3 regions of the Allobosea sp. 124 genome follow, and region 3 is predicted to be linked to each of the others. Evidence: riboswitches for the same ligand, from Rfam matches in the RefSeq annotation. Region 3 holds a riboswitch; each other region holds the start of a gene.
The links. Region 3 has a riboswitch for cobalamin ahead of C8D03_RS06350 (TonB-dependent receptor plug domain-containing protein). Riboswitches for the same ligand answer to the same signal wherever they lie in the genome.
Positions count from the first base shown of each region.

Region 1: another riboswitch for cobalamin. It lies ahead of C8D03_RS05850 (CbtB domain-containing protein); the one in region 3 lies ahead of C8D03_RS06350 (TonB-dependent receptor plug domain-containing protein).
Region 2: another riboswitch for cobalamin. It lies ahead of C8D03_RS15835 (ABC transporter substrate-binding protein); the one in region 3 lies ahead of C8D03_RS06350 (TonB-dependent receptor plug domain-containing protein).

Region 1 covers NZ_PZZM01000001.1:1,226,117-1,230,053, reverse strand. Annotated here, with positions in the region: gene cobW (cobalamin biosynthesis protein CobW) at 1-549, opposite strand, end outside; gene C8D03_RS05860 (DUF1636 family protein) at 554-943, opposite strand; gene C8D03_RS05855 (CbtA family protein) at 961-1,692, opposite strand; gene C8D03_RS05850 (CbtB domain-containing protein) at 1,705-1,881, opposite strand; cobalamin riboswitch at 1,919-2,105, opposite strand; gene cobU (bifunctional adenosylcobinamide kinase/adenosylcobinamide-phosphate guanylyltransferase) at 2,276-2,794, shown strand; gene cobO (cob(I)yrinic acid a,c-diamide adenosyltransferase) at 2,828-3,439, shown strand; gene C8D03_RS05835 (TetR/AcrR family transcriptional regulator) at 3,525-3,937, shown strand, end outside.
Region 2 covers NZ_PZZM01000001.1:3,334,164-3,338,100, forward strand. Annotated here, with positions in the region: gene C8D03_RS15820 (NUDIX hydrolase) at 1-420, shown strand, start outside; gene C8D03_RS15825 (TIGR02301 family protein) at 417-848, shown strand; gene C8D03_RS15830 (hypothetical protein) at 1,066-1,335, shown strand; cobalamin riboswitch at 1,435-1,647, shown strand; gene C8D03_RS15835 (ABC transporter substrate-binding protein) at 1,967-2,977, shown strand; gene C8D03_RS15840 (FecCD family ABC transporter permease) at 2,974-3,937, shown strand, end outside.
Region 3 covers NZ_PZZM01000001.1:1,331,389-1,335,325, forward strand. Annotated here, with positions in the region: gene C8D03_RS06335 (c-type cytochrome) at 151-606, shown strand; gene C8D03_RS06340 (c-type cytochrome) at 642-1,007, shown strand; gene C8D03_RS26045 (DUF6719 family protein) at 1,191-1,439, shown strand; cobalamin riboswitch at 1,706-1,906, shown strand; gene C8D03_RS06350 (TonB-dependent receptor plug domain-containing protein) at 2,101-3,937, shown strand, end outside.

The sequences.
Region 1 (3,937 bases), 110 kb from region 3:
GTCCTCGAACACCTCCTCGAGCGGGTTGTCGTGCTCGACGGAAGCATCCTGCGCCGCTTGCGCGGCCATCGCCTCCGGATCGTCGGCGAACTGGCCCTCGGCGACGGCCGGCCCGTCGACCACGGCGATGACACCGTCGACCGTGACGCGGGCGCGGATCGCCGGCCAGTTGAAGGCCTGGACCAGCGGCTTCGGCAAGGCGAGCCCCGAGGTCTCGATCAGGATATGATCGGGGGGGTTGGCGCGGTTCAGCAGCTTTTCCAGCGCCGGCACGAAATCATCGGCCACCGTGCAGCAGATGCAGCCGTTCGGCAGTTCGACGACATCCTCCTCGGTGCAGCCGGAAATGCCGCAGCCCTTGAGGAATTCGCCGTCGAAGCCGAGATCGCCGAATTCGTTGACGAGCACGGCGAGGCGCTTGCCCTGGGCGTTTTCGAGCAGATGGCGCACCAGCGTCGTCTTCCCGGCACCGAGAAAGCCGGTGACGATGGTGCAGGGGATTTTGTCGAGAGCCATTTTGCCCGGGGCCGGGCTCTGCGGGGCGGTCATGATGTCATCCTTGCTGGCGCGCCGGCATGGGCGGCACGCGTGCGACCACGCCCTTGCGGAAGCAGGGCGGGCGCTCTTTCCAGGGAACGATGCCGTTGGCGCTGGCGGCATAGGCCGTCGCCGCGCCGACGATGTCGTCGAGATGGGTTTCGGTGTCGAGATCACCGATCAGGTAGGTCCATTTGCCATCGGCTGCGAGCGCGATGGTGCAGGGCCGCTTGCAGACGGCGAGGCATTCCGCCGTGACGACCGTGATGCCGGGCGCGCCGTCGGCGAGGCGCTGCGTCAGCGCTTCCGCGAGCGCCGTTCCCGGCTGGTCGAAACCATCCGGCAAATCCTCGCGGACACGCCTGCAGGCCGTGCAGACATGGATGGTGAGATCGCCTTCGGACATGGCGCCGGCCTTCCCCGTCACCGCGCCTCTGCGCGGCGGGCGAACCAGGGCCAGAGCCGGCCCACGGCGAAGCCGGTGGCGAGCCAGAGCGCGGCCTGGATCGCCAGCGAGAGCGCGGCGAAATGAGCGGCGACCTCGGCGGGCACCTTGCTCTCCGGCGCAGCCGGATGCGGCGCTCCGACGATGTGAGGCACCAGCATCGCCAGCACGGCCAGAGCGCGCAGCCAGGGCGCCTCCATCCGCAGGAAGACGAAGAGCCCGCCCGCGGTCACCAGCGCGGTGACGATCCACCAGAGCTGGCGCTGTTCGAGCGCGGCCGAGGCGGCGCCGGGCAGTTCGGGCGCCAGCCCCATCGCCGGCACGAGGCCGAAGGCGAGAAACCCGCAGGCCGCCCAGATCAGCGCCCGGCGCTCGTCGATGTCGTCATTGGCGGCGATCATCCCGGCCAGCAGCAGGGCGGCGAAGCCGATCGCGGTGGCGACGGTCACCAGCGTGGTGAAGAGCGTCCGCTGCAGGCCGTCCTGCGGCTTCCATTCGGCGTGCTCGCCATGGTTTTCCGCGCCATGCGCGAGAATGATCTTCGCTTCACCGGAGAAGGCGGCTTGCGACGGCGCGACCGCGCGCAGCGCGGCCTCATAGGTCTCGGCCTTGAGGATCAGCGGGGTGGTGGTGACATGCTGGAGAGCGGCGACGATGAGCCCAGCCAGAAGCCCGGCCAGAAGACTGACCGTGAGAACACGATTGACCATGATGTCTTTCCCTCAGTGGCAGGGAAAGGCGAGGCCGTGACGCGTGTCATGGGCCGCGTTGTGAACGCTGGCCGACGCCGCGAATCCGACCGTGTAGACCAGCACGAAGCCGAGCACGAGCGCTGCCGCGACGGCCTTGGCGCGTTCGGAGACGCTGGCCTGAGAGGGGGAAACCGAAACCGTATTCATCGTTGTTCTCCTGGCCGCCCCGCCGGCGGCCTGTTGGAAATGCGGATCAGACGACGGCAGGTCTCCTGGCTCGCGGGTCCTAGCGTTTCGCACCGCCTTCCCGGGATCGCTCCCAGTGGCCGATGGCGCGAAACTCGCCGCTTACAGTTGCGGGGGCAGCCGCGGTATCGCACCGCGTTCCCTTTTCACCTCCTTGCGGAGGCACCGTCTCGGAGATCATTAGCCATGTGCGGTGGGCTGTGCAATGCAGTTGCCTCGCTTCCATCCGAGCCCTCATCCTGAGGAGCCGCGAAGCGGCGTCTCGAAGGATGGTCCGGCGTGCTCTGGAGCATCCTCCGAGACGCGGACTGGCGTCCGCTCCTCAGGATGAGGGCTGGTCTCATGGCCACCCGACATGACCGCAGACATTGCACATCTCACCCTCGTCCTCGGTGGCGCCCGCTCGGGCAAGAGCCGCCATGCCGAGGCGCTGATCGAGGCGCTGCCGCCGCCCTGGAGCTACATCGCGACCGCGCAGGCCCGGGATGACGAGATGCGCGACCGCATCGCCGAGCACCGCGCGCGTCGCCCGGAGCAATGGATCACGCAGGATGCGCCGCTCGAGCTGCCCGGGGCGATGGCCGGGCTTCCGGTCGGGCGGCCGGTGCTGGTCGATTGCCTGACGCTCTGGCTGACCAACCTGATTCTGGCAGAGCACGACACGGCCGCCGCCGCCGCGGCCCTGATCGCGGCCTGCGAGCGGGCCTCCGGGCCGGTCGTGCTCGTCTCCAACGAGGTCGGGCTCGGCATCGTGCCGGATAATGCGCTGGCGCGGCGATTTCGCGACGAGGCCGGCCGGCTGCACCAGGCGATCGCGGCCCGGGCCGGCCGGGTGGTCTTCATGGTCGCCGGCCTGCCGATGCAGGTGAAGTGAAACCGTGAAGTGAAGGCGTAAAGTGAGGACGAGATGACGACCGAGATCGACGACGCCGCCCGCCACAAGGCGAAGATGGCAAAGCGCAAGGCGGTGCAGGATGCCGAGGTCGCCGCCAAGACGGTCGAGAAGGGACTTCTCATCGTCAACAGCGGGCCGGGCAAGGGCAAGTCGACGGCCGCCTTCGGGCTCGTGCTGCGCGCCCTCGGCCATGGCTGGCGCGTCGGCGTGGTGCAGTTCATCAAGGGGGCCTGGGAGACCGGCGAGCGCAAGGCGCTCGAGACGTTCGGTGACCAGATTGCCTGGCACACCATGGGCGAGGGCTTCACCTGGGAGACGCAGGACAAGGCCCGCGACATCGCCGCCGCCGGCCGCGCCTTCGACAAGGCGAAGGAGCTCATGGCCGACGAGACGATCCGCCTGATCGTGCTGGACGAGCTCAACATCGCGCTGCGCTATGACTACCTGCCGCTGGCCGATGTCGTCGCCACCCTCCGCGCCCGCCGGCGGGACCTGCACATCGTCGTCACCGGCCGCAACGCCAAGCCGGAGCTGATCGAGGCCGCCGACCTCGTCACTGAGATGACGCTGGTGAAGCACCATTTCGCCGCCGGGGTGAAGGCGCAGGTCGGAATCGAGTTCTAGCGACCGGCAGCATGCGTCCGCTTGACGGGGCCTGGCTTTGCTCGCAGATTGAATTTGAATTCAGGTTCAATTTATCGAGACTCTCATGGCCGGCGTCCCGAAGCAGCCACGCAAGAACGGCAAGCGCGAGGCGATCCTCGCCGCCGCCCGCCAGATCGTCTCGGAGGTCGGCTTCCAGGAGACCTCGATCGCCGCGGTCGCTTTGGCCAGCGGCGTGTCGACGGGCAGCGTCTATTCCTATTTCTCGTCCAAGGCCGAGCTGATGGCGGAGATCGTCGCGGCGGTCTCCTCCCGCGAGCTGTCCGTCCTGCGCGCGATCGCCGCCAGCGACGCGCCCGTCCCCGAGCGCCTGACGGCGGCGGTGGAGGCCTTCGCGAGACGCGCCTTCGCCAACCGGCGCCTGGCCTGGTCGATGATCGCCGAGCCGGCCGATCCTGCGGTCGATGCAACGCGCCTCGACTACCGGCGCCAGATCGCCGGCATCTTCCGCGCGCTGGT
Region 2 (3,937 bases), 2.0 Mb from region 3:
GTGCTGGCGGCATCGGTTGCGGTCTTCAGGCACGGCAAGGTGCTGCTCGCGACGCGGACGAAGCCGCCGGCCGACCAGCTCTGGTCGCTGCCGGGCGGCAAGGTGGAGGCCGGCGAGACGCTCGAACAGGCCGCGCTGCGCGAGCTGGAGGAGGAGGTCGGCGTCTCGGCCCGCATTCTCGGCTTCAACCGCCATGTCGAAATCTTCGGCCGCGATGCGGCGGGCGAGATCACGCATCATTTCGTCGTCGCTTCCTTCGTCGGGGAATGGCTTTCCGGCGAGCCACAGACCGGCCCGGAAGCCGGCGCGGTGATGTGGGCCGATCCGCTCAGGCTTGGCGGCCTGCCGACGACGCGCGAACTCGCGGATGTGCTGCGCCGCGCCCGCGGCATCCTGATCGAAGCCGGAGGCGACGCATGAGGCGGGCCGCGCTGTGCCTGCTCGCGCTGCTGCTGGCGGGGGTGCCAACCGGCGCAGCGCTGGCGCAGCAGCGCCCACCGGCCGCGGCGAAGCCGGCCGAACCCGCTCCAGCGCCCGAGCCGCCACCACCGCCCTACGAGCCGCAACTGCTGAAGCTCGCCGAGATCATGGGGTCGCTGGCCTATCTCCGCACGCTCTGTGCCGGCAAGGAAGCGCAGGACTGGCGCAACCGCATGACCGCCCTGGTCGAGGCCGAAGGCCGGACGCCGGTGCGGCGCGAGCGCCTGACCAGCGCCTATAACCGCGGCTTCCGGGCCTATTCGCAGACGCACCGCGCCTGCACCGACGGCAGCCAGGAGGCTTCGACGCGCCTGGCGGGGGAGGGCGAGCGCCTCGCTCGCGCATTGGCCGGCCGCTATGGCGGATAGGTGACAGGGCGCGCCGAACTGAATTTTCCCGCGCGATTTGCCCGGCTGCGTTAACCTTTCCTAAAGGGCACGGTAGCGTCCCGCTCTGGCACGGCCTATGTTTCAGATGACGTCGATCGTCGCGAAGCGGGCCGGAACTGGCACGATTCGCGCCAGGCAAGACAAGCATTCGCGCGATAACGAGCCCGTTCAAGCAAGCCGCAGAGCCCTCGCCTTCATGTCCATCATTTCCGACGACCTGCCGCTTGACCTCACCCTCGCCGAGGAGAGCCACGACGCGCGCCGCGTCGCCTATGGCTATGTCGAGGACGCTTTCGCCGAGGCCCAGCAGGACGGGCTGGACAGCGACGCGCTGGCTCATGCAGCGCTCTTCGCTGCCTTCCGCACGCTGGTTGAGACTTATGGCGAGGAGGCGACAGCCGTCTTCGCCGAAGCCCTGCCGGACAAGCTGCGCGGCGGTGCGTTCAGCAGCGGGACGCGGCACTGAGCCGGGCTCCAACCTGAGCGCATGATGCGCCGGGTGCGGTGTTCGTTCACCCGCTGCTGTGTTTGTTCCCATGGCCTTGACGGCGGCTGCTGCGCCTCTATCGTGAATCTTGATCAAGGTTCTTCGGTCGTTTTCGGCCGAAGCTAAGAGGGAATTCGGTGAGGCGTTCAGCGCCGAAGCCGAGGCTGCCCCCGCAACTGTAAGCGGCGAGCTCTCTGTCCATTGTCCACTGGCGCACCCTGCGCCGGGAAGGCCGGGCGGAACAGGCCCCGACCCGCGAGCCAGGAGACCTGCCCTGATCGACTGAACGGTCTTTCGGGCGGGGTGTCCTGATCGGTCGTGCGCGAACGGGCCGGGCCTTCAAATCCCCGAAGGCTCCTCGCGCGCGCCCGTCGCATGCCCCTCAATCGTCACGGGGTTAGCGATGATGCAGACGTCTTTTTCAAACAGCCAGCAGTATGGCGGGCAATCCGGGCACACGGTGCCGCTTGCTGATGGCATGAGAAATTGTAATGTTATTACATTTCATGTAGGCGTTGAACCCGCCGCGGCGCGCGCTGTCGCGCCGTCCTGCCTACGTTTCAAGCCGGATTTCATGATGACCCGATCTGCCCGTGGCCTGCGCCATTCCCTGCGCGCGTTCGCCCTTGCCCTGTCGTTTCTCGCCGGGGGCGTCGCCTCGGCCCGCGCCGAAGCGACGCGCTATCCGGTGACGGTCGAGAATTGCGGGCATCAGGTCACCTTCGAGAAGGCGCCGAAGCGCGTCGTCGCAATCGGTCAGACCCAGACCGAAATCCTCTACGCGCTGGGTCTCGGCGACCGGGTCGTCGGCACCGCCGTCTGGTTCAGCCCGGTGGCGAAGCGCTTCGAGGCGGCGAATGCCGGGGTGAAGCGGCTGTCCGATAACGATCCGAGCTTCGAGGCCGTCGTCGCGCAGGAGCCCGATCTCGTCACCGCGATGTTCGAATGGCATGTCGGCCCCAACGGCATCGTCGGCAAGCGCGACCAGTTCGCGAAGCTGAAGGTGCCAGCCTATGTCTCGCCGTCCGATTGCGTCGGCAAGGATAATTCCGGTGCCGGCGACGGCATCCGCACGCAGATGTTCACCATGGAACTGGTCTATCGCAACATCCGCGAGTTCGGGCTGGTGTTCGATGTCGCGGACCGGGCCGAAGCGCTGATCGCGGAACTCAAGGCGCGTGAGGCGAAGGCCGTGGCGGCTGTCGCGGGCAATGCGGCCAAGGACATCCCAGTCACCGTCTGGTTCTCGAGCAAGGACGTCAAGGGCGATGCCTTCCTGGCCGGTAAGAATGGCGTTCCGGCCTATATCCTGGCCAAGCTCGGGGCGCGCAACATCATCACCACCAATGAGGAATGGCCGCTCGTCGGCTGGGAAAGCGTGGCTGTCGGCAATCCCGCCGTCATCGTCGTGGTCAAGATGGACCGGCGCCGCTTTCCAGCCGACGATATAGACCTGAAACTGAATTTTCTCAGGACGGATGCGGTCGCCAGCAAGCTCGACGCCGTGCGCCGCAACCGGATCGTCGTGATGGATGTCGGCGCCACCCGCGCCGGCCTCGATACGGTCGATGGCATCGAGGCGCTGGCCAACGCTATCCAGAGCTTCGGGTTCGCCAGGTGAGCCACGCACCGATCGAGCCGAACTGGCCGGCACGGATCGCGATCGTACTCTCGGCGCTGCTGGCGCTGGTGACCGCGATCACGCTCGCCGTCACCATCGGCGAGATGCAGATTCCGCTGTCGACCGCCTTCCAGGCGCTTGGCAACGGGATGTTCGATCTCGGCTATCCGGTCAGCGCGATCCAGCAGGGCGTCATCTTCGATTACCGCTTAAGCCGTGCACTGCTGGCAGCGCTCTGCGGCGGCACGCTGGCCCTGTCGGGCGCGATCTTGCAGGCGCTGCTGCGCAATCCGCTGGCCGAGCCCTATATCCTCGGCATCTCGGCTGGCGCCTCGACGGGGGCGGTCGCGGTGATGATCCTCGGTTTCGGGGGCGCGGTGCTGACGATCTCGGGCGGGGCCTTCCTCGGCGCCGTCGTGGCGCTGCTCGTGGTCGCGCTGCTGGCGACGGGGGCGGGCGGTTCGAGCGACCGCGTGATCCTGGCGGGCGTTGCCGGTTCCCAGCTCTTCAATGCTGCGACGGCAACCATCGTCACGACGCTCGCGAATGCCGAGCAGGCGCGCGGCGTGATGTTCTGGCTGCTCGGCAATTTCGGCGGTGTGCGCTGGCCGGATGTCTGGGTCGCGACGCCGGTCGCGTTGATCTGCTTTGGCGTCTGCATGCTGCACGCCAAGGTGCTCGACGCTTTCGCCTTCGGGGCGGATGCGGCGGCCTCGCTCGGCGTCGCGGTCACGCGGGTGCGGATCGTGCTGTTTGCGACGACGGCGGTGATGACCGCGACCATGGTCAGCATCGTCGGCACGGTCGGCTTCGTCGGGCTGGTCATCCCCCATGCGGCGCGGTTCCTGGTCGGGCCGGCGCATGCGCGGCTGCTGCCGGCCTGCCTGGTGATCGGCGCGATCTTCATGATCCTTGCCGACATCCTGTCGCGCATTCTCGTTCCGCAGCAGATCCTGCCGA
Region 3 (3,937 bases):
GGCGCGGGGCGGAACACCCGGCGCCGGCGCCGCAGACAATGATCCGGAGACTCGGCGCAAGTGGCCGTTGACCTCGATCAAGGCCGCGGCGCGCCGGCGGGAGCACACAGGTCGTCAACGACCTCGCATGCGAGAGCAGTGATGGCGACCATGACCACTCTGGCCGGCAGGCCTCCTCCGGCGCCGCAGTTCGTCGCGCCTGGCCGGGCGCGGATGATGACGCGGATCGCGACCATACGGTCTCTCGTGATCGCGCTCGCCGCGATCTGCGCCAGCCAGGCGGCAATACAGCCGGGCCAGGCCATGCCCGCCGATGCGCAGCGGCCGGAGAACGCCGCGAGCGCCAGGATCGGCAAGCGCGTGGCGCAGCAGCACTGCGGCGGCTGCCACGCGGTTGCGGCGACCGGCGCCAGCCCCAATCCGAAGGCCCCGCGCTTTCCGCTGATCGCCGAGCGCTACCCGGCCGGCAACCCTGCGCCCGTCCTGATCGACGGCACCGTCGTTCGCCATCCCGGCATGCCCGAATTCAACCTGCTCGAGAACGAAACCGACGGGCTCGTGGCCTATATCAGGCGCGTGTCGCGCCGGTGGAAACCCACGCCCTGAGGCCAGGGGCTTCGACCAGAGGGAGCACGGCGACGATGACGGCGATCAGGATTTGGCGGCAGAAGCGCGCGATCAGATTTCGCGACGGGTTGAGGCTGCTGGCGCTCGGCGCGGCCCTGCTCGGGGCGGAGGCCACTCTGGCACAGAGCGTCGGCGATGCGCGCGCCGGCCGGGAGGTCGCCACGTCGCTCTGCATCCAGTGCCATCAGATCGACGGCTCCGGCCGCGATCCCGGCCGGGTTCCGCCCGGTTTCGGCGCGATCGCCGACATGGCGTCGCAGACCGAACTCTCGCTGCGCGTCTTCCTGCAGACGCCACATGGCAACATGCCGCGCTATCAGCTCACGCGAGACGAAACCGACGACGTCATCGCCTATATCATGAGCCTCAGAGCGCGTTGACTTCGGGGCGTGGCGGGCCTCCGGGGCCGGCTCGGACTTTGCGTCCCCACGACGGCCTCGGCCCTTGAGGCGAAGGAGCGTGAGTTCGCCATAGCCGGCGACCTGATCGAGCGGAATCCCGTTTTGACCAGCCAGCCCCGCGAGCGTAGCGTCGGAGCACTGTCTCAATTTTGGAGCGGGCCAATGAAGCGTCTGATCGTTACCTGTACCGCCCTTCTCGCAATTGTTTCGCCCACGATCGCACAGGAGGTGCTGAAGAAGGAGCCTGCCGCCGGTGTCCTCCGGTATGGCGAGAAAGTTCTCGTCGAGAGCCGGAAATGCTCGAAGGGTCAGGTGATGGAGGTCACCGGGGGCCGTATGCCGAGCCGCGGCACAAGAAATACACAGGCTCCGTCGACGCCCCGGGAGCGACGCTGCGTGCCGCGCGCCTGATTGCGAGCCACATTCGCGGCGACCCGACACGATTCGAACCTGCGACCCTGGCCCCTGGACCTGACCCGGCACAAATCCCTTGCCGCCGGAGCGATCGCGATCGGCTGGATGGAGCGGCGTCCTCCGAAGCTGGCTTCGAGCACCGAAGGCGTAAAAACTCCTTCTATTTATCAGATAGTTACGGGACACCCATTGGCTTGAAGAGCGATCTGAATCGGGGCAGGCAGGGCCGCGGCGCCGGCCAATTGACCCCGCCGCTTTTCCGCCTTACTCGTAAACGAGACGGTTCCCTCACGGGATCAAAAGGGAACGCAGTGCGGATGGTTCGCCATTCTATGCTGCGGCTGCCCCCGCAACTGTAAGCGGCGAGCCTTATCGCCACACGCCACTGGGACCTCGGCCCTGGGAAGGCGGTGACAAGGCACTGACCCGCGAGCCAGGAGACCTGCCGTCAGTCGTGGTCACACGCGAACACGTTCGGACGGGGTGTTTCGATCGCTGCTCGACTGTCTGCCCCCTGACCGGGGCAAACGGGAGATCGCGTTCGCGGTGACGTGCCACAGACGTCAACGCCCGAGGTCTCATCGTGATCCGTATCCCCAAGGCCGCCCAGCGCGGTCCTTCTTCCGTTATCCGCTGTTCTCTTGCTGCCGCCGGCATCGTGCTGTCTCAAACAGCCCATGCCCAGTCGCCGACCGAAATCATCGCGCTCGACCAGATCGTCGTCAGCGCGACCGGCACGCCCACTCCCGCCAGGGAGGTCGCCAGTTCCGTCACCGTCATCACGGCCCGGGAGATCGAAGTCCAGCAGCGCCGCACCCTTCCCCAGGCACTCGCGGCCGTGCCGGGGCTCAACATCGTCCAGATCGGCGGCCCCGGCGGCCAGACCTCGGTGTTCATGCGCGGCACCAACTCCAACCACGTCAAGGTCATGATCGACGGCATCGAGGTCAACGATCCCTCGACGCCGAACCGCTCCTTCGATTTCGGCTCGATGCTGACCAACGACATCGAGCGCATCGAGGTGCTGCGCGGTCCTCAGAGCGGTCTCTATGGCGCCAATGCGCTGGCCGGCGTCATCTCGATCACGACCAGGCGCGGCGAAGGGCCGCCGAAGGTCACCGCCTCCGTCGAAGCGGGCTCCCACGGCACCTTCAACCAGGCGATCAGCCTGAGCGGCGGCGGCGACCGCTTCAACTACTCCTTCAACATCGCCCATTTTAGATCCGAGGCAACGCCGGTCACGCCGCCCGACCTCGTCCCCGCCGGCCGGCGCATCAACCCGAACTCCTATGACAACTGGAGCTATTCGGCGCGGCTCGGCTTCAAGCTGACCGACACCGTCAGCCTGAGCTGGATCGGACGCTACAGCGACGGCTACCTGCTCTCGACCGGCGATTCAGGCTTTCCGAGCCGCCCCAACGGCTTCCGCTCGAGCCAGGACTACAAGCAGGCCTTCACGCGCGGCGAGATCGTCTGGGACCCGCTGGACGGCCGCTTCGTCAACCGCTTCGGCATCGCCTACACCAACCAGGATCGCAGCAACCGCACCGCAAACGCTGCAGGCCTTCTCGGCACGCCGACACCCAATCTCGGCGAGCGCACGAAGTTCGACTGGCGCGGCGATCTCAGGCTGACCGAAGGGCAAATGCTGGTGATGGGCCTGCAGCACGAGAACGAGCGCTATGAATCGCGCACGCTCACGGCGTCCACCGGAAACACCGGCGCCTTCGTCGAGCTGCAGTCGAACTGGACCGACCGCTTCTTCACCGTCGCCAACATCCGCTACGACAACGACGAGGAGTTCGGCGGTCACACGACCTACCGCCTGGCGCCGGTGTTCATCGTGCCCGGCACGGAGACCAAACTGAAGGCGAGCTACGGCACCGGCTTCAAGCCGCCGACGCTGAGCGAGCGCTTCAGCGATTCCAGGCCTGCCTTCAATTTCTTCGGCAATCCCAACCTGAAGCCCGAAGAGAATTGCGGCTGGGATGTCGGTTTCGAACAGCCGCTGCTGAACGACCGCGTCCGCTTCGGCGCGACGTATTTCCACAACGACATCGAGAACCTGATTACCACCAACCTCACGCGCGATTCCTACGCCAATGTCGGCAAGGCCACGACCAAGGGCGTCGAGGCTTTCGCGGCTCTGGAACTGACGCCGGAGTTCAAGGTGCGGGCCGACTACACCTTCACGCTCGCCAAGGACGAGATCGCGCGCTGGGAACTCCTGCGTCGGCCGCGCCACAAGGCGAGCGTGACCACGACCTGGACACCGATCGAGAAGCTCTCGCTCTCCGCGACGCTGATCTATGTCGGGGACCGCGTCGACGGGAACCGCGACTTCTCGATCTCGCGGATGCGGGCGACAGGAGCAGCGACCGTCAACATCGCCGCGGAATACAAGGCGACGGAGCAGCTCACCGTCTTCGGCCGCGTCGATAACCTGTTCGACAAACGCTACGAGAACCCGGTCGGCTTCCTCGCACCGGGCCTCG